2 linked regions of the Kitasatospora fiedleri genome follow. The protein of the gene in region 2 interacts with the protein of the main gene of each other region in a pairwise test. Links are inferred from orthologs where the notes say so. Each region holds a gene or a part of one and is shown on either strand. Other genes may lie near its edges. The genes, in order: QMQ26_RS12685 and mrdA.

Evidence for each region.
Region 1: the proteins of mrdA (region 2) and QMQ26_RS12685 interact in binary tests that used the Escherichia coli proteins (3 or more experiments, as listed by UniProt). The link is inferred for Kitasatospora fiedleri from one-to-one orthologs.

The regions. Positions count from the first base shown.
Region 1 is NZ_OX419519.1:2,728,172-2,737,768, reverse strand. Bases 3,321-6,349 are described here. They hold QMQ26_RS12685 (transglycosylase domain-containing protein), read right to left. Parts: upstream 5,965-6,349; coding sequence 3,676-5,964; downstream 3,321-3,675. In the rest of the region: QMQ26_RS12710 (OsmC family protein), read right to left, coding at 309-734; QMQ26_RS12705 (chorismate mutase), read left to right, coding at 1,080-1,406; lepB (signal peptidase I), read left to right, coding at 1,511-2,197; QMQ26_RS12695 (YciI family protein), read left to right, coding at 2,292-2,591; QMQ26_RS12670 (bestrophin-like domain), read right to left, coding at 6,571-7,329; QMQ26_RS12665 (nitrite reductase (NAD(P)H) small subunit), read right to left, coding at 7,503-7,859; QMQ26_RS12660 (low temperature requirement protein A), read left to right, coding at 8,389-9,555; QMQ26_RS12655 (pentapeptide repeat-containing protein), read left to right, coding at 9,559-9,597. UniProt on the Escherichia coli protein: Cell wall formation. Synthesis of cross-linked peptidoglycan from the lipid intermediates.
Region 2 is NZ_OX419519.1:2,579,067-2,588,560, forward strand. Bases 3,424-6,349 are described here. They hold mrdA (penicillin-binding protein 2), read right to left. Parts: upstream 6,041-6,349; coding sequence 3,806-6,040; downstream 3,424-3,805. Other genes in these bases: rodA (rod shape-determining protein RodA), read right to left, coding at 3,424-3,809; mreD (rod shape-determining protein MreD), read right to left, coding at 6,062-6,349. Also shown: QMQ26_RS12035 (hypothetical protein), read right to left, coding at 1-502; QMQ26_RS12040 (TIGR03960 family B12-binding radical SAM protein), read right to left, coding at 596-2,524; more of rodA, read right to left, coding at 2,610-3,423; more of mreD, read right to left, coding at 6,350-6,706; rod shape-determining protein MreC, read right to left, coding at 6,706-7,641; QMQ26_RS12065 (rod shape-determining protein), read right to left, coding at 7,752-8,777; ndk (nucleoside-diphosphate kinase), read right to left, coding at 9,142-9,494. UniProt on the Escherichia coli protein: Catalyzes cross-linking of the peptidoglycan cell wall. Responsible for the determination of the rod shape of the cell. Is probably required for lateral peptidoglycan synthesis and maintenance of the correct diameter during lateral and centripetal growth.

The sequences.
Region 1 (9,597 bases), 150 kb from region 2 along the record:
ACCGGCCGGGCGGCCCGTGCCCGCTCGCGGACCCCGGCCGGTGACCGGGGAGCAGTCGGCGGCCTCGGGCCACGTCTGCCGATCATAGGCCGCAGGCGTCACTGTCCGCGACCGCCGCCAGGGTGATTGGTGACGGTTGTCCGCACATGCCCGTTACATTCTGTACGAGCCACCCGGGCCCCGGCCGGAGCGCGCCGGGCCCGGCACCGCCGCGGCGAGGACGGATTGCGGGGAGTGCGCCCGCGCTCACGCGCCGTGTGCGGGGCGCGAGCACGGGCGGGGGGCGGGCCGGCGGGCCCGCCCCGGGGTCAGCCCAGGCTCGCGGAGAGCGTGATGGTGGTGCCGGACAGGGCCTGGCTCACCGGGCAGTTGGCCTTCGCGTCCTCGGCGGCCTTCACGAAGCCCGCCTCGTCCAGGCCCGGGACGGTGCCCACCACGGTCAGGTGGATGCCGGTGATGCCGGTGCCCGGCTGGAAGGTCACGTCCGCCTTGGTCTCCAGCCTGGTGGGCGGGGTGCCGGCGCCGGTCAGGCCGTGCGAGAGCGCCATCGAGAAGCACGCCGAGTGCGCGCCCGCGATCAGCTCCTCCGGGCTGGTCTTCCCGTTCGCGCCCTCGGCCCGGGACGGCCAGGACACCGGGAACTCGCCGACGCCGGAGGAGTCGAAGGTCACCAGGCCCTTGCCGTCGAGCAGGTTGCCCTCCCACTCGGTGTGCGCGGTGCGGGTCGTCGCCACGATCAGGTACCTCCCATGAGATCAGGACAGCGGTCGAACTGCTGCGCCCGCGACCGGACTTCCGGCCGGGGCCCGCCCAGCCTACGGCCCGCACCGCCCCTCGGCGGGCGAACGCCGCGCGGAGTCGGCCACCCGGTCCGAGCGCCGCCGCGCCACCGCTCCGGCACCGCCCCGCCGGCCGTCCTCCACACCGTCCCGCACGCCGTCCCGCACGCCGTCCCACATGCCGTCCCACATGCCGGAACGCGCAGGACATCCGGGCGGACCGGCCCGGCCCGCCCTGTTAGATTGGCCGTTCGCCGCGCCCGAGCGCCCACCCGTAATCCCGCATCGGAGCCACCCCACATGACGGACCAGCCCACCCCCTCCCCGGCGGGGATCGACGACGCCGTGCGGGCCGAGCTGACCCGCCTGCGCGAGTCCATCGACAACATCGACGCCGCCGTCGTCCACATGCTGGCCGAGCGCTTCAAGGCCACCCAGCAGGTCGGCCGCCTCAAGGCCGAGCACCAGCTGCCGCCCGCCGACCCGGCCCGCGAGCGCCGCCAGATCAAGCGGCTGCGCGAACTCGCCCTCAGCGCCAACCTCGACCCGGTGTTCGCCGAGAAGTTCCTCACCTTCATCATCGCCGAGGTGATCCGCCACCACGAGGCCATCGCCAACGAGTCCTGAGCCGCCGTCGCGCCGGGGCGGGGTGTCGGCTCGGGGTAAGGGCCGGATTTCGCCCTGCCCCCGGCTCGGGTTAGCGTGCTGTCCTTGCCAAGGAGGCGGTGTCGGTGTCGGTGGCGGTGACCGAGGGGCCCACCCAGGAACGGAGTCCGCGCAGGCGGCGGCCCTGGTACGTGGAACTGCCCGTGATGATCGTGATCGGCCTGGTCGTCGCCGTGCTGATCAAGACCTGCCTGTTCCAGATGTTCTCCATCCCGTCCGGCTCGATGGAGAACACCCTCCAGGTCGGCGACCGGGTCGCCGTCAACAAGTTCGCCACCCTCACCGGGTGGAAGCCCGAGCCCGGCGAGCCCGTGGTGTTCAAGGACCCGGGCGGCTGGCTGCCGCCCGTCCCCGCGAGCGGCAACGCCTTCACCCGCGCCGTGCACTCCGGCCTCAGCACCGTCGGCCTGCTCCCGCCCGGCGACGACTACCTGGTCAAGCGGGTCATCGCCACCGGCGGCCAGACCGTCTCCTGCCAGGGCAGCACCCTCACCGTCGACGGGAAGACCGTCACCGAGCCCTACCTGCACCCCGGCGACGACTCCTGCTCCGGCCTCGACTTCGGCCCGGTGACCGTCCCCGCCGACCACGTCTGGGTCGAGGGCGACCACCGCAGCGACTCCGCCGACTCCCGCTACCACCGCGACGGACCGGACGGCGGCGCCGTCCCCGTCGCGGACCTGGTCGGCCCCACCAGCGCGGTGGTCTGGCCGCTCGGCCACTTCACCTGGTTCGGCTGGACCGGCCGCTGAGCCCGGCCGTCGAGCCGAGGGCCGCCGGGCCCCACTGCGCGCCGACGCCCGCGCATCCGGCCCGGCCCGCCCGGGCCCGGCGTACGATGATCACGTGTTCATCCTCGAACTGACCTACACCGCCCCGCTGGAGCGCGTCGACGCCCTGCTGCCCGCCCACGTCGCCTGGCTGGAGCGGCACTACGCGGACGGCGCCTTCCTCGCCTCCGGCCGCAAGGTCCCGCGCGACGGCGGCGTCATCCTGGCCGTCGCCCCCGACCGCGCCGCGGTCGAGGCGATCGCCGCCACCGACCCGTTCGTCCCCGCCGGGGTCGCCGAGTACCGGATCACCGAGTTCCTCGCCACCACCACCGCCCCCGCCCTGGCCGCCCACCGCCAGACCCTGCCGGCCTGACGCCGGGCTTCCTGCCCCGAAGCCTGACGCCCGACGCCCGGCGCCTGACGCCGCCTCAGCCCCGGCTCGCCGACTGCGCGGCGAACGCGCCCGCCAGGACGAGGGCGCCGCCCGCGAGCTGCGGGGCACCGAGGTGCTCGCCGAGCAGCACCCAGGCCAGCACGGTGGCCACCACCGCCTCCAGGTTGGCGACCACGCCCGCGACCGGCGGGGAGAGGTGCTGCACGGAGACCACCCCGGTCAGGTACGCCAGGACGGTGGCCACCAGCACCATCCACAGGGCCGGGACGAGCGCGGGCAGCCGGTGCCCGTTCATGGCCACCGAGTGGCCCAGCAGCGACCAGTCCGCCTCCCAGGGCCGGGTGAGGGCGGTCAGCAGCACGGCACCGATCAGCAGCCCGTGCGCCGAGACCGCCAGCGGGTCGATCGGGCGCTCCCCGCGCCGCCCGGCGTCGGCGAGCACGAAGTAGCCGACCTGGCAGCAGGCCGCGCCGAGCGCGAACAGCACGCCCAGCGGGTCGAAGGAGAGGCCGTTCCACACCTCCACCACGCAGGCCAGCCCCGCCACCGCGACGCCCGCCCCGGCCGTCGCCCGCCGCGAGACCGGCCGCCGCTGCACCAGCCGGACGTAGGCGATCAGCAGCGGCGGCCCCAGGTACTCGATCAGCAGCGCCACGCCCACCGGAATCCGCGAGATCGCCGCGAAGTAGCACGCCTGCACCCCCGCGACGGCCAGCAGCCCGAACCCGAGCAGCACCCCGGGCCGCCGCAGCACCGCCTCCCGGTGCCGCCAGGCCACCGGCAGCAGCACTAGCGCCGCCCCGGCCACCCGCAGCCAGACGGTGTGCGCGGGGAGAGCCCGGCCTCGATCAGCGGCTTGGCCGCCGTCCCCGACCCGCCGAACGCGAACGCCGACACCAGCGCGAGCCCCAGCCCCAGCGAAGCCGCCCGCCGCGCCGGGGTCGGGGTCGGGGCTGCCAGGGTCCGGGCGGGGGCCGCCGGGGTGTCGACGGGAACGGCGGAGGGGTCCGAGCTGCTGCGCATCGCCGCATTCTGCCAGCCCGGACCCCTCCGCCGTAAGGCGTTACTCCGCCGGTTGGTCCTGATCGCCGAGCAGGCCCCCGGCCCCGCCGAGCCCCGGCGCGGTGCTCGCGGACGGGCTGCGGTCGGCCCCGCCGCTGGGCCGGGCGGACGGCGAGCGGGTCGGCCGCCCGCCCTCCCCGCCGGTGCCCGCGCCCGCGCCGGTGCTGGCGCTGCCGCTGGGGCGGGCGGACGGGGAGCGGGTCGGCCGGTCGTCCCCGGCGGACGGCGAGGGCGTGCCGCCGGCGCCGTCCTCCGGCGCGGTCGGGCTCTGGCTGGGGGAGGCCGAGCCGGTCGGGCCCGAGGTGGGGGCGCTCGCGGCCGGGGAGCGGGTCGGCCCGGCGAAGTCGCCGACCGGCTGGCCGGCCAGCGCCGCCTTCATGTACGCCGTCCAGACCTGCGCCGGGTACTTGCCGCCCGCCGCGCTGCCGGTGCCGCCGACGCCGTCCAGGCTGACCTGCTTGCCGGTGCCCGGCTCCTGCCCGAACAGGCCGACCACGGTGACCAGCTCCGGGGTGTACCCGGCGAACCAGACCGACTTCGAGTCGTCGGTGGTGCCGGTCTTGCCGGCCGCCGGGCGGTTCAGCGCGGCGGCCCGGTAGCCGGTGCCGCCCTGGTCCTCGATGACGCCCCGGAGGATCGCGGTGGTGGCCCGGGCGGCGTCCTTGGAGATCGCCCGGGTGGCGTCGTGCGCGGGCAGCGCGATCTGCCCGCCGCCCAGCTCCAGGCCCTTCACCAACCACGGGGTGATCTGCTGCCCGTCGTTGTCCAGGGCGGCGTACACCCCGGCCAGCTCCAGCACGCTCGGGGTGGCCGCGCCCAGCGGGATCGACGGGACGGCCTTGAGGCCCGGCGTGTCGGCGGGCAGGCCGAGCGCCACCGCGGTGGCGCGGACCTTCTCCAGCCCGGTGTCCTGGGCGAGCTGCGCGAACACCGAGTTCACCGACCAGTCGGTGGCCTGCTGGAGCGAGATCTGCCCGTACGAGTGCTCGCCCTCGTTCGGCGGCGCGTACGGGGTGCCCTTGGCGCCGCGCACCGCCCGTCGGTTGGTGCCGTCGTACACGGTGTCGGCGGTGATCCGCTCGCCGGACTGGGTGCGCGCCCCGGAGTCCAGGGCGGCGGCCAGCGCGATCGCCTTGAAGGTCGAGCCCGCCTGGTAGTCGGTGCGGGTGGCGTTGTCGATCCAGTGCTTGGTGGCGTCCGCGCCGCCGTACAGCGCCAGCACCTGGCCGGTCGCCGGGTCGACCGAGACCGCGCCCGCCTGGGCCGCCGCGTCCACCTTGCGGCTGTCCGGCTTGAGGTTGTCGGTCAGCTGGCTCTGCACCGAGTCCTGCAGCTGCTGCTGCTTCTTCGGGTCGACGGTCAGCGTGATGGTGTACCCGCCCTGGGCGAGCTGCGCGTCCGAGACGATGCCGCGGTCGGTGAGGTACGAGGTGGCGGCGGCCACCAGGTAGCCCGCCTGCCCGGACAGGCCCGGCGCCGACTTGGGGGCCAGCACCTCCGGGAACGCGGTGTGCTGCCGCTCCTCGGCGCCCAGCCACTTCTTCGCCACCATGCCGTCCAGCACGTAGTTCCAGCGCGCCATGGCCTTCTCCTTGCCGGCCTCGCTGGCCGAGGAGACGTCGAAGGCGCTCGGCGCGTTCAGCAGCGTCGCCAGGTAGGCGCCCTGCGCGGCGGTCAGCCGGCTCGCGTCCACCCCGAAGTACGCCTGCGCGGCGGCCTGGACGCCGTACGCGCCGCGCCCGTAGTACGAGGTGTTCAGGTAGGAGGAGAGGATCTCGTCCTTGCTCTGGGTGGCGTCCACCTTGATCGCGATGAACACCTCCTTCACCTTGCGGCTGACGGTCTGCTTCTGGTTCAGGTAGGCGTTCTTCACGTACTGCTGGGTGATCGTCGAGCCGCCCTGGGTGGCGCCGCCGGAGGCGGTGTTGAACGCGGCCCGGGCCATGCCCTTGAAGTTGACCGCGCCCTCCGCGTAGAAGTTGCGGTCCTCGGCGGCCAGCGCGGCGTGCTGCGCCTCGGGGGAGACCTTGTCCAGCGAGACGTTCTGCCGGTTGGTCTGGCCGGTGCGGGCCAGCACCGAGCCGTCCGCGTACAGCCAGGTGTTGGACTGGGCGGTGGCGGCCGCGTGCGCGTCCGGCACCTTCACCAGGGCGACGCCCAGGGCGAACAGCCCGACCCCCAGCAGCACGGACGCGGCCAGCCCGAGCAGGGTGATCCGCCAGGTGGGTATCAGGCGGCGCCAGCCGGTGCGCTTCTTCCGCTCACTGCGCTCACGGGGCTTTCGAGGCAACGGAGACCTTCCCGCAGGCCCCGGACGGGCTGCTCGCTCGGGCGACGGCGTGAACCTCGCCAGCCTGACTGATCGACTTGTCAGATGTTAGGGACCTATGTCCCATTTCTCCTAAGACGATCTTTAAATACCCCTTAGCTTCCTCTTCTCCCCCTTCTCAACGAGCGCGTCGGGCCGGGGACATGGGACGCGGCGGGAGCGGCCGGAAAAACGCCGAAGGCCCCTCGCTCTCGCGAGGGGCCTTCGGACCGTCGGTGCGCCGCCAGGGACTCGAACCCCGGACCCGCTGATTAAGAGTCAGCTGCTCTAACCAACTGAGCTAGCGGCGCGTGCTGACGTGGAGAACACTACACGCTCCCCGACCTGCGGCGAAAACCGGCTTCCCGGGCCGGGCGGACCCGGGCCGACCGGGCCCCGGAACGCCGAGAGCCTCCCCGGAGGGAGGCTCTCGACCGTCGGTGCGCCGCCAGGGACTCGAACCCCGGACCCGCTGATTAAGAGTCAGCTGCTCTAACCAACTGAGCTAGCGGCGCCTGCTGACCCCGAGAACACTACACGCCCCGGGCCGCCCGCCGAAATCGTGACGGCGCGGTCACCCGGCGTCGCTCAGCGCGGCGGCGGCAGCCGGTTCAGGAACACCTGGAAGGCGGTCGGCTTCACCGCGTTCGCCCCGTCGAACGGGTAGTTCATCTCCTTGATCGCCACCAGCGACAGCGCGATCAGCCCGGCCAGGCTGAGCACCATCACCAGGTGCGCCCAGGTGTTGGAGAGGCCGAACAGGAAGGTGAAGGCGATGGTGACCACCGCGCCCGCGATCAGCGCCGCCCACAGCAGCGGCGGCACGCAGTCCGCGATCAGGTTCAGCCGCGCCCGGCGCTTGCTGGCCAGGCCGTCCACGTGCTGCACCAGGTTCTCGTAGATCACCGTCTGCTGGTCCCCGTTCGGCTCGAAGGACAGCGCGGTGTCGCGAATCCGGTACATCAGCGCGGTCGCCGCCGGGTCGCTGTGGTGCTCGTTCATCTCGCGCCACTCGGTGTCCACCACCGCGTGCGCGTAGCTGAGCGTCAGGCCCTCCAGCACCGCGCCCTCGGGCAGCGGCATCTGCCGGGACATCCAGTACACCCCGGCCAACTCGTCCGCCTCGTCGAAGGTGGTCGCCTTCGCGGTCGAGGCGTTCTCCCACACCACGATCACCACGAACGCCACCAGCACCGCGTAGAACGCGCCGACCGCGGCGAAGATGAACCCCGCCACGTCGTTGCAGTTCTCCCGCGCCGGAACGGGCGCGTACCTCTGCACCAGCAGCATCCCCGCCGCGGTCCCCACCAGCGTGCCGACCATGATCACCACATCGACCCAGTTCACGACGCCCCCCGCTGCCCTCGGTGCCCGACTGTGCGCATGCGGTCATCACACCGCGCCCACCCGCCCCCGGGCCAACGGAGCTAGGCCCAATGCCGCACGGAATGCCGCACGGCCGGAACCCCTCCCGGGCCTCCGGGGCGCCGGGTGCGGCGCCGGTCGGGCCCGGCCGGTGGTCAGGTGGTGGGGCGCAGGCGGGCCGGCCAGACGGGGAGGGCGCGGGAGGGGTCGTCCAGGCAGGTGCCGGTGCGCAGGTCGAACAGGCGTTGGTGGAGGGGGGTGGAGACGGTGGGGGTGCCGTCGACGCTGCCGGTGATGCCGTCGGCGATGGACCAGGAGTCGGCGAACGGGTCGCGGTTGCCGACCGCCAGCAGTTCGCCGGCCGGGGTGCGGAAGACGGCGGCCTGGTCGCCGCCGGGCAGCAGGACGGCGGTGCCGGAGTCGGGCTCCAGTTCGCGAGCGTCGCAGACGGCGATCCAGTCGCCGTCCGGGGTGGCCAGTTCGACGGCGCGGGGCGGGTCGGTGCGGTGCATGGCGGCGCTCCCCTCTGCGTGGGCGGGTGGGTTCTCCTCCTCGAACGCTACGTCGGGGGCGGGCCGGGGGCGGGAGGGGAAGGGCCCGGTCCGGCGGGACGTTGGTCCCGTGGTCCAGTGCGGGGCGGTGCGGTGCGGCGGGCGGCGCTGTCGGGCAGCGCGGTGATCACGAGGAGTTCGGGTCCTGCGGAGCGCGGGAGCCGGTCCCGCGTTCCACCCTCGTCCTTGACCTTCCGCGTTGCCCGCGAAGCGCCCTCGTCGTCCGTCCATCCGCAGAGGAATCTATCGGTCTAATTCGGACAGAAGGGGCAATCGGCGCAACACGCGCTGAAATGGGCCAAGCTGTCACTCGGATCGCGCACTGCGGCGTCAACTCCGCGTGACGACTCGTCGGATCGGATGGAATCCCGACAATCCGCGTGCCGCGCACGGTGCGTGCGCCGCCCGGCCCGGGCTGCCAGGATCGCCGGTGTCCAACTCCCCTGCCGCGCCCGCCCCCTGCCGCGCGGCCCACCGCGAAGGCAGCGCCATGAGCTCCGCCCCCGACCCCTACCGCCCGGTCCGCCGGATGCTGGCCCGCGACCGGGGCGAGTCCCACCGGGCCTCCACCCCGCTCGAGTTGTTCTTCGACCTGTGCTTCGTGGTCGCCATCGCCCAGGCCGGCCGCGAACTCGCCCACGCCCTGGCCGGGGGCCACCTCGGCACCGCACTCACCGGGTTCACCATGTCCTTCTTCGCGGTCTGGTGGGCCTGGATGAACTTCACCTGGTTCGCCTCCGCGTACGACGTCGACGACGTGCCCTACCGGCTCACCACCCTGGTGCAGATCACCGGCGTGCTGGTGCTCGCGGCCGGCGTCCCGCGGATCTTCGAGGACCGGGACCTGACGCTCGGCGTGGCCGGGTACGTGCTGATGCGGCTGGCCATGGTCACCCAGTGGCTGCGCGCCGCCCGCGGCGAGAGCGGGCCGGCCCGCACCTGCGCGCTGCGCTACGCGGCCGGGATCACCCTCGTCCAGGTGTTCTGGGTGGTGCTGCTGTTCCTGCCGCACGGCGTCCAGGGCCCGCTGTTCCCGCTCGGCGTGCTGGTCGAACTCGCCGTCCCGGTCTGGGCCGAGAAGGACCGGCAGACGCCCTGGCACCGGCACCACATCGTGGAGCGCTACGGCCTGTTCACCATCATCGTGCTCGGCGAGACGGTCGCCGCCGCCACCGTCGCCATCCAGACCGCCCTGGACGAGCACGAGGCGATCGCCGAACTGCTGCCGATCGCGGCCGGCGGCCTGCTGATCTGCTTCGGCGCCTGGTGGATCTACTTCGCCGACGACAGCCACGACCACCTGCGCGACAACCGGCAGGCGCTGCCCTGGGGCTACGGCCACTACCTGATCTTCGCCTCGGCCGCCGCGGTCGGCGCGGGCCTGGAGGTCGCGGTCGAGCACGCGGTGGGCGCCGCGCACGTCTCGGAGCGGGCCGCGACCGCCGCCGTGACCGTCCCCACCGCGCTGTTCCTGTTCACCGTCTGGGCGCTGCACGCCCGCCACCACAAGCGGGGCGCCGCCCAGGCGGTCCTGCCGGTGGCCGCGCTGTCGGTGCTGGCTGCGACGCTGGCGGGGGAGTCCGGCGTGCTGGTCGCCGGGCTCCTGGTGGCGCTCGCCGTCGCCGTCGGCCTCACCCTGTCCGCGAAACGGAGCTGACCCGTGCGCCTCGAAGACCTCCCGTACGCCCACCTGCTGCGC
Region 2 (9,494 bases):
GGAACGCCAGCCAGAGCGCGCGCAGCACCGGGAACAGCACCGGCCGCCACAGCCAGTCCCGGAACGCCCTGCCGAGCGGCACCAGCACCCACCGCCACAGCGCCCGGACCGGCACCGCGACCAGGTGGTACGCCGACCAGGCGACCACCCGGCCGAACCCGACCGCCAGGTACGCCGTCCCGCGCCCGATCGGGGCCAGCACGTAGTTCCACAGCGCCGCCAGGACCGGCCGCACCACCCACCGCCACAGCCAGGTCAGCGGCACCACCACCACCCACCGCCACAGCCGGCCGACCGGGACGACCACCAGCCGGTACAGCAGCGGCCCCAGCACCCCCCGCCAGAGCAGGCGCAGCGGCCATAGCAACACCCTGTCGACCAGCCATCCGGCCCCGCGGGCGACCAGCGCCACGAGTTCCCACAGCAGCCGCAGCGGCACCACCACCGCCACCACCACCAGCCGCACCAACGCGACCAGGCAGCCCCCGCCCTGCTGAGCCATCGTCACTCCCCCGTCGCCCGATCAGCCGATGGTCATACCCGGGCAAAGGGCCCCCGCCACGGGGTCGTGGCGGGGGCCGGGGGTGAGGCCGCGTCAGCTGTTGACGACCGTCAGCGGCAGCAGCTTCTTGCCGGTGGGGCCGACCTGGATGTGGGTGTCCATCTGCGGGCAGACTCCGCAGTCGAAGCACGGGGTCCAGCGGCAGTCCTCGACCTCGACCTCCTCCAGCGCGTCCTGCCAGTCCTCCCAGAGCCAGTCCTTGTCGAGGCCGCTGTCCAGGTGGTCCCAGGGCAGCACCTCCTCGTAGCCGCGCTCGCGGGTGGTGTACCAGTCCACGTCGACGCCGGTGCCGGCCAGGCCCTTCTCGGCGGAGGCGATCCAGCGGTCGTAGGAGAAGTGCTCGCGCCAGCCGTCGAAGCGGCCGCCGTCCTCGTAGACGGCCCGGATGACGGCGCCGATCCGGCGGTCGCCGCGGGAGAGCAGGCCCTCGATGATGCCGGGCTTGCCGTCGTGGTAGCGGAAGCCGATGTTCTTGCCGAACTTGCGGTCGCCGCGGATCGAGTCGCGCAGCTTGGTCAGCCGCGCGTCGGTGGCCTCGGCGGACAGCTGCGGGGCCCACTGGAACGGGGTGTGCGGCTTGGGGACGAAGCCGCCGATCGAGACGGTGCAGCGGATGTCGTTGGTGCCGGTGACCTCGCGGCCCTTGGCGATGACGTTCTTCGCCATCTCGCCGATCTGCAGCACGTCCTCGTCGGTCTCGGTGGGCAGGCCGCACATGAAGTACAGCTTCACCTGGCGCCAGCCGTTGCCGTACGCGGTGGCCACCGTGTTGATGAGGTCCTCCTCGGACACCATCTTGTTGATGACCTTGCGGATGCGCTCGGAGCCGCCCTCGGGGGCGAAAGTGAGGCCGGAGCGGCGGCCGTTGCGGGAGAGCTCGTTGGCCAGGTCGATGTTGAAGGCGTCGACCCGGGTGGAGGGCAGCGAGAGGCCGATCTTGTCCTCGGCGTAGCGGTCGGCCAGGCCCTTGGTGACGTCGGCGATCTCGGAGTGGTCCGCGGAGGAGAGCGAGAGCAGGCCGACCTCCTCGAAGCCGGTGGCCTTCAGCCCGCGCTCGACCATCTCGCCGATGCCGGTGATGCTTCGCTCCCGCACGGGGCGCGTGATCATGCCGGCCTGGCAGAAGCGGCAGCCGCGGGTGCAGCCGCGGAAGATCTCCACCGACATCCGCTCGTGCACGGTCTCGGCGAGCGGGACGAGCGGCTGCTTGGGGTAGGGCCACTCGTCGAGGTCCATCACGGTGTGCTTGGAGACCCGCCACGGCACGCCGGGGCGGTTCGGGACGACGCGGGCGATCCGGCCGTCGGGCAGGTACTCGACGTCGTAGAACCGCGGGATGTACACCCCACCGGTCTTCGCCAGGCGCAGCAGCAGCTCGTCCCGACCGCCGGGGCGGCCCTCGGCCTTCCAGGCCCGGACGATGTCCGTGATGTCGAGCACGGCCTGCTCGCCGTCGCCGATCACGGCCGCGTCGATGAACTCGGCGATCGGCTCGGGGTTGAACGCGGCGTGGCCGCCCGCGAGCACGACCGGGTCGTCCATCGTGCGGTCGGCGGCGTTCAGCGGGATGCCGGCCAGGTCGAGCGCGGTCAGCATGTTGGTGTAGCCGAGCTCGGTGGAGAACGACAGGCCGAACACGTCGAACGCCTTGATCGGGCGGTGCGCGTCGACCGTGAACTGCGGGACGCCGTGCTCGCGCATCAGCGCTTCCAGGTCCGGCCAGACGCTGTAGCTGCGCTCGGCGAGGACGCCCTCGCGCTCGTTCAGCACCTCGTAGAGGATCATGGTGCCCTGGTTGGGCAGGCCGACCTCGTAGGCGTCGGGGTACATCAGCGCCCAGCGGACGTCGCAGGCGTCCCAGTCCTTGACGGTCGAGTTGAGCTCGCCACCGACGTACTGGATCGGCTTCTGGACGTGCGGGAGGAGGGCCTCCAGGCGTGGGAAGACCGATTCGACAGTCATGCGCAAGGACCTTTACGGCAGAAAAAGCAGTGACCCTTCAGGGTAGCCGAGCCCCGGGGGTCACTGTTTCCACGCGGTGGAGGGGTCAGACCCCTATCGGCCGCTGGGAGCGCACCGACTGCAGCAGTCCGATCGCGATCCAGACCGCGAACATCGAGGAGCCGCCGTAGGAGACGAACGGCAGCGGGATGCCCGCGACCGGCATGATGCCGAGGTTCATGCCGATGTTCTCGAACGCCTGGAAGGCGAACCAGGTGACCGCGCCGGCCGCCAGGATCGTCCCGTACAGGTCGCTGGCGTGGCGCGCTATCCGGCAGGCGCGCCACAGGATGACGCCGAGCAGGCCGAGCATCAGCAGGCCGCCGGCGAAGCCGAGTTCCTCGCCGGCCACGCTGAACACGAAGTCGGTCTGCTGCTCGGGGACGAACTGCCCTATGGTCTGGGTGCCGTGGAACAGGCCCATGCCGGTCGGGCCGCCGGAGCCGATCGCGATCCTGGCCTGCGCGGTGTTGTAGCCGACGCCGGCCGGGTCGAGCGCCGGGTTGGCGAAGGCCGCGAAGCGGTCGATCTGGTACTGGCTGAGGATGCCGAGCTTCCAGATCGCCAGCGCCCCGGCGGTGCCGCCGGCCAGCAGGCCGACCACCCAGCGGTTGGCGGCGCCGGAGGCCAGCAGCACGCCGAGCATGGTGACCACCATCACCATCACCGAGCCGAGGTCCGGCATCAGCATGACCACGGCCATCGGGAAGCCGGCCACCGCCAGCGACTGCAGCACGCTGCGGGTGGGCGGGAACTCCCGCTCGCCGCTGTCGACCCGGGAGGAGAGCACCACGGCCATGCCCAGCACGATCGCCAGTTTGGCGAACTCGGCGGGCTGGATGGAGAAGCCGCCGCCGAACTGGATCCAGGAGTGCGCGCCGTTGATGGTCGAGCCGAGCGGGCTGAGCACCGCGAACAGCATCAGCACCACGGCCAGGTAGATGAACGGCGCCGCGGTGCGCAGCCGGCGGGTGCCGAGCAGGATCACCGCCACGCACAGGCCGATGCCGATCGCCAGGTTGGTCAGGTGCCGGTACAGGAAGTACTGCGGGTCGCCGTGGGTGAGCTGGTCGCGGCCGCGGGTGGCGGACCAGACCAGCAGCGAGCCGATCACGGAGAGCGCCAGCGCCGCCAGGATCATGATCCAGTCGAGCCGCCGCAGCGGGGAGTCCTTGGCCAGCGCCCGGCCCAGCGAGGAGCGCCGGGGCGAGAGCCGGACCGTCCGGTAGGAGTCGTACGAGGTCATGCCCGGCCCCTTCCGTACCCGCCGCCGCGGGTGGGTTCGACGGCGGCGAGCAGCACGCCGGACACCTGGCCGGCCCGGGCCGGCGGGGCCGGGTCCAGGAAGGTGGCGCCGGGTTCGTAGCTGAAGGCGGTGGGGACGATCGCGGTGCCGTCCGGGTTGAACTTGGGCAGTTCGGCCTGCGGCTTGGGCAGCAGCGCCTTGGAGTTGTCGATGGCGCCCTTGTCGTCGACGCCGTACAGCGCCTGGTAGATCCGGCGCACCGAGTCGCCGGAGCCGCCGGAGCCGGTGCCGCCCTGACTGATCGTCATGACCACCGCGTAGTCGTTGCTGTAGGTGGTCAGCCAGGAGGTGGTCTGCTTGCCGGCGACCTCGGCGGTGCCGGTCTTGGCGTGCAGCTCGATCTTGCCCTGCGGCCAGCCGGAGCCGGTGAACTTCCAGGCGGCGGTGCCGGAGGTGACGACGCCGGCGGTGGCCTGGTCGATGTACTCCAGCAGCTTGCCCTGGGCCGGGATCTTGCCGTCCTCGTGCGGGGCGATGTCGCGCACGAGGGTGCCGTCGGGGCTGACCACGGCCTTGCCGATGGTGGGCCGGTACAGGGTGCCGCCGTTGGCGAGCGCCGAGTAGATCCGGGCCATCTGGAGCGGGGTGACCAGGGTGTCGCCCTGGCCGATGGCGAAGTTGACCATGTCACCGGCGCGCATCTGGTTGCCGTCGGCGCAGTTCTCGCGGGCGATCTCGTCGGCGTACTCGTGGCCGCCCTTGGCCGCCTGCTGGCACCAGGAGTCCTTCATCGCGTCGTAGTAGGACTGCTTCCACTGCCGGTCGGGGACCCGGCCGGCCACCTCGCCGGGCAGGTCGACGCCGGTCTTGGCGCCGAGGCCGAACTCGTGGGCGGTCTTGAAGAACCAGTCCTGGGCGTCCTTCTTGGGCTTGAGGCCGCCGTCCTTCATCCACTGGTCGTAGGCCAGGCCGTAGAAGACGGTGTCGCAGGAGACCTCCAGGGCCTTCTCCAGCGAGATGTCGCCGAAGCTCTCGCTCTCGAAGTTCTTGAACTCGCGGCCGCCGATGGTCAGCGACTTCGGGCACGGGTAGTGCCCGTTGAGGTCGTAGCCGGCCTGCGCGGCGGCGGTGGTGGAGACCACCTTGAAGGTGGAGCCGGGCGCGGACTGGCCCTGGATGGCCCGGTTGATCAGCGGGTAGTTGGAGTCCTTGCTGTTCAGCGTCTCGTAGTCCTTGGCGGAGATGCCGCCGACCCAGAGGTTGGGGTCGTAGGTGGGGGCGCTGGCCATCGCCACGATCCGGCCGGTGTGCACGTCCATCACGACGGCCGCGCCGGAGTCGGCGATGTAGTTGCGGCTGGTCTCCTTGTCGTACACCTTGCGGGCCTCGGCCATGGCCTGGGCCAGCTGGTCCTCGACCACCTTCTGCACCCGGGCGTCGATCGAGGTGACCAGGTTGTTGCCGGACTGCGCGGGGGTGGTGCCGGCGCTGCCGATCACCCGGCCGAGGTTGTCGACCTCCAGCCGGTCGACGCCGGTGGTGCCGCGCAGGTCGTCGTCGTACACCGACTCCAGGCCGGCCCGGCCGATCTGGTCGGAGGGCAGGCGGCGCTCCCGGCCGGTCTTGTCGGCGGTCTTGGTGACCTCGTCGTCGGTGACCGGCGAGAGGTAGCCGAGGATCTGGGCGGCGCTGGCGCCCTCCGCGTTGGTGTAGCGGCGCAGCGCGGTGGGCTGGGCGGTGACGCCGGGGAAGTCCTCGCGGCGCTCCATTATCTGCATCGCCTGCTGGGTGGTGGCCTGCTGGGTGACCGGGATCGGCTGGTACGGGGAGCCGTTCCAGCAGGGCTGCGGCGTCTTGGCGTCGCACAGCCGGACCTTGTTCTGCACGTCCGCGGCCGGGACGCCCAGGACGTCGGCGAGCCGGGAGAGCACCGCCTTGCCGCGGTCCTTCTGCTGGAGCAGCGCGGTGCGGGAGACCGACACCACCAGCTTGGTCTCGTTGCCGGCCAGAATCCGCCCGGAGGCGTCCAGGATCTCGCCGCGGACGGCGGGCTCCACCACCTCGCGGACGTGGTTGCCCTGGGCCTTCTCGGTGAACTCCTTGCCGTTGCGGATCTGCAGGTACCACAGCCGGCCGCCGAGGGTGGCCAGTAGCGACAGGACCAGCACCTGGAGGACGACCAGCCGGATCGTCACCCGGCGGGTCCGGCCGGTCTCGGGGATGTTGCTCACGTGCGCGGTCTCCGTCCCGGCTCAGGGGCGCTTGGCGAGGCCGAGCGCGCGCTTCTTCTTGTAGGGGGTGGCGGAGGGCTGGCGGGTGGTCCGGTAGCGGGCCAGCGCGCCGAGGCCGGAGCCGCCGTCCGCGCCGCGCTCGGTCTCGTTGACCACCCGGTCGCCGTCGAAGCGGCGGGCCAGCAGCATCACCAGCGGCACCGTGAACGGGGCCAGCAGTACGTCGTACAGCAGGGCGCTGAAGACCAGGCCGGTCAGTCCGACGTGCCGGGCCGCGGTGTCGCCGACCAGCGCGCCCACCGTCGCGTACAGCAGGGTGGAGACCACCGCGGCGACCGCGACCACGCCCAGCGCGGAGAGAGCCGAGCGCTGCCGGCCGCCCTCCGGCTTGAGCAGGCCGGCGCCGTAGCCGACCAGGCACAGCACCAGCGCGTACCGGCCGACCGCGTGGTCGGACGGCGGGGCGAGGTCGGCCAGCAGGCCGGCGCAGAAGCCGACCAGGCAGCCGCCGGTCGGCCCGTACACCAGGGCCAGGCCGACCACCACCAGCATCAGCAGGTCCGGGGTGGCGCCGGGCAGTTGGAGCCGGCCGAGGACGCTGACCTGGATGACCAGGGCCAGTACCAGCAGCACGGCGGACAGCAGAATCCGGTTCACACGCGGCATCAGTTCCCCCCGGTGGTCGGCGGTGCGGCGGCGATCGGGGCCTGCGGGTTGCCCGCGGCGCCGGCGGAGGCGGCGGGCACCGGCGGCAGCACGGCGTCCCGCGGGTCGGTGCGCGGCGGGACGACCACCACGCCGACCAGGTCGAGCCGGGTGAACTGCACGTACGGCTCGACCAGGATGGTCTTGGTCAGCTGGCCCGGCGTGGCCTGCACCTCCTTGACGGTGCCGACCGGCACGCCGGGCACGAACGGGCGGCCGCTCTGCGAGCCGAAGGTGACCAGCCGGTCGCCGGGCTTGACCTGGGCCCGGCCGTTCAGCAGCTCGATCCGCATCGGCGAGGCGCCCTGCCCGGCCGCGAAGCCGATCTCGCCGCCGCCCTCCAGCCGGACGCCGGCGGTGAAGCCGGGGTCGGAGGCGAGCAGCACGGTCGCGGTGGTCGGGGCGACGGTGGTGATCCGGCCGACCAGGCCCTGGCCGTCGATCACGGTCATGTCGCGGGTCAGGCCGTCGTCGCTGCCGGCGTCGATGGTGATGGTCCAGGAGAAGCCCTGGGCCGCGCCGATCGCGATGACCTGGGCGGCCTTGACGGTGTAGCCGCCGGAGCCGGCCGTGTGCAGCAGGTCGTCGAGCTGCTTGGTGCGGCCGGCCGCGGCGTCCGAGGAGGCCAGTCTCTGGCGCAGCTCGGTGTTCTCCCGGGTGATCTGGTCGAGCCGCTGCTGGTGGGTGCCGGCGTCGCGGATCGCCCGGATGTAGCCGGCGACCGGGTCGACCGCGCCGGCCGCGGCGTTCTCCGCCGGGCCGAGCGCGGAGGCCGCGGCCCGGCGGGCGCCGCCGAGCGGCGAGTCCTGGCCGCCCTTGATGTCCACGGTGATCAGGGCGAAGGCCACCACCACCAGCAGGACCAGCAGTAGTCGGCTCTCTCGGGTGTCCCTCACGGTGCTGCCGCCGCCCCTTCGTGCTGCATGCTCATCGGCTCAGCTCGGTGTGTAGTTCGGATTGCCTTGCTCAACGACGCTCGGTGGCGCTCAACGACGCCCGACGACGCTCAACGGCGCGGTTGGGCGTCCAGGACCTGCTGCAGTGCCTCGAACTCCTCGACGCACTTGCCCGCCCCCAGCGCCACCGAGTCCAGCGGGTTCTCCGCGATGTGCACCGGCATGCCGGTCTCCCGGCGCAGCCGCTCGTCCAGGCCGCGCAGCAGGGCGCCGCCGCCGGTGAGCACGATGCCGCGGTCCATCACGTCGCCCGCGAGCTCCGGCGGGCACTGGTCCAGCGTGGTCTTCACCGAGTCGATGATCGAGTTCACCGGCTCGTCGATGGCCTCGCGGACCTCGGCGGCCGAGATGACCACGGTCTTCGGCAGGCCGGAGACCAGGTCGCGGCCGCGGATCTCGGCGTGCTCGTCCTTCTCGCCCTCCAGGCCGAACGCGGAGCCGATCGACATCTTGATCTGCTCGGCGGAGCGCTCGCCCAGCAGCAGGCTGTACTCCTTCTTGATGTGCTGGACGATGGCGCTGTCCAGCTCGTCGCCGGCGACCCGCAGCGACTGCGCGGTGACGATCCCGCCGAGCGAGATCACCGCGACCTCGGTGGTGCCGCCGCCGATGTCGACCACCATGTTGCCGGTCGGCTCGTGCACGGGCAGGCCGGAGCCGATCGCCGCGGCCATCGGCTCCTCGATGATGTGCACCTGGCGGGCGCCGGCCTGCATGCTGGCCTCGACCACGGCGCGGCGCTCGACGCCGGTGATGCCGGAGGGGACGCAGACCACGACCCGCGGGCGGACCAGGTAGCGGCGGCGGTGGATCTTCATGATGAAGTACCGCAGCATCCGCTCGGTGATCTCGAAGTCGGCGATCACGCCGTCCTTGAGCGGGCGGATCGCGACGATGTTGCCGGGGGTCCGGCCGATCATCTTCTTCGCCTCGGCCCCGACCGCGAGGATTCCGCCGGTGTTGGTGTTCACGGCCACCACCGACGGCTCGTTCAGCACGATGCCCTTGCCCCGGACGTACACCAGCGTGTTCGCGGTGCCTAGGTCGATCGCCAGGTCCCGGCCGAGAAACGACAGGTTGTTCGCCATGGGATGTCGAGTGCCTTCCCGAGTTCGGATCAAGGGCGGGGAGCGGGCCGGCCGTGCGGGCCCGCGAGAGGGCTGACGGCGGCTGAGCAGCCGCTCCGTGCCCGTGAGTTGGGTCCATCGTAGTCACGCCGGTCAGCGCGGGCGGCGGGTACGGCGTGCCGCCCATTCTCCGGGGGCGAATCAGCTTCTCCTGGCATTGGGACGCCGTGTCGGAGGGTAGGGTTCCGTGATTTGAGGATTAACGCCCAGAGGGAGCAACCCGATCCGCCGTCCGGCCCCTGAGCTGCTCGTTCCCGGTGGGCGGCGCTCCATGCCCGGCGGGGGCACGGAGCACCGGATCGCTACCGGATCCTCACGCGTGCGCGGGGAAGAAGATCTTGATCTCGCGCTCGGCCGACTCCGGGGAGTCCGAGGCGTGGATCAGGTTCTCCCGGGTGATGGTCGCGTAGTCGCCGCGGATGGTGCCCGCGCCGGCCGCCAGCGGGTCGGTCGCGCCGGCCAGCGCCCGGATGCCGGGGACGACGTTCTCGCCCTCGACGATCAGCGCGATCGACGGGCCGGAGGTCATGAAGCCCAGCAGCGGCTCGTAGAAGTCGCGGCCGACGTGCTCGGCGTAGTGCTGCTCCAGGGTGGCGCGGTCGAAGGTGCGAAGCTCCATCGCAGCGAACCGCCAGCCGGCCTTGCGCTCGATCCGGCTGATGATCT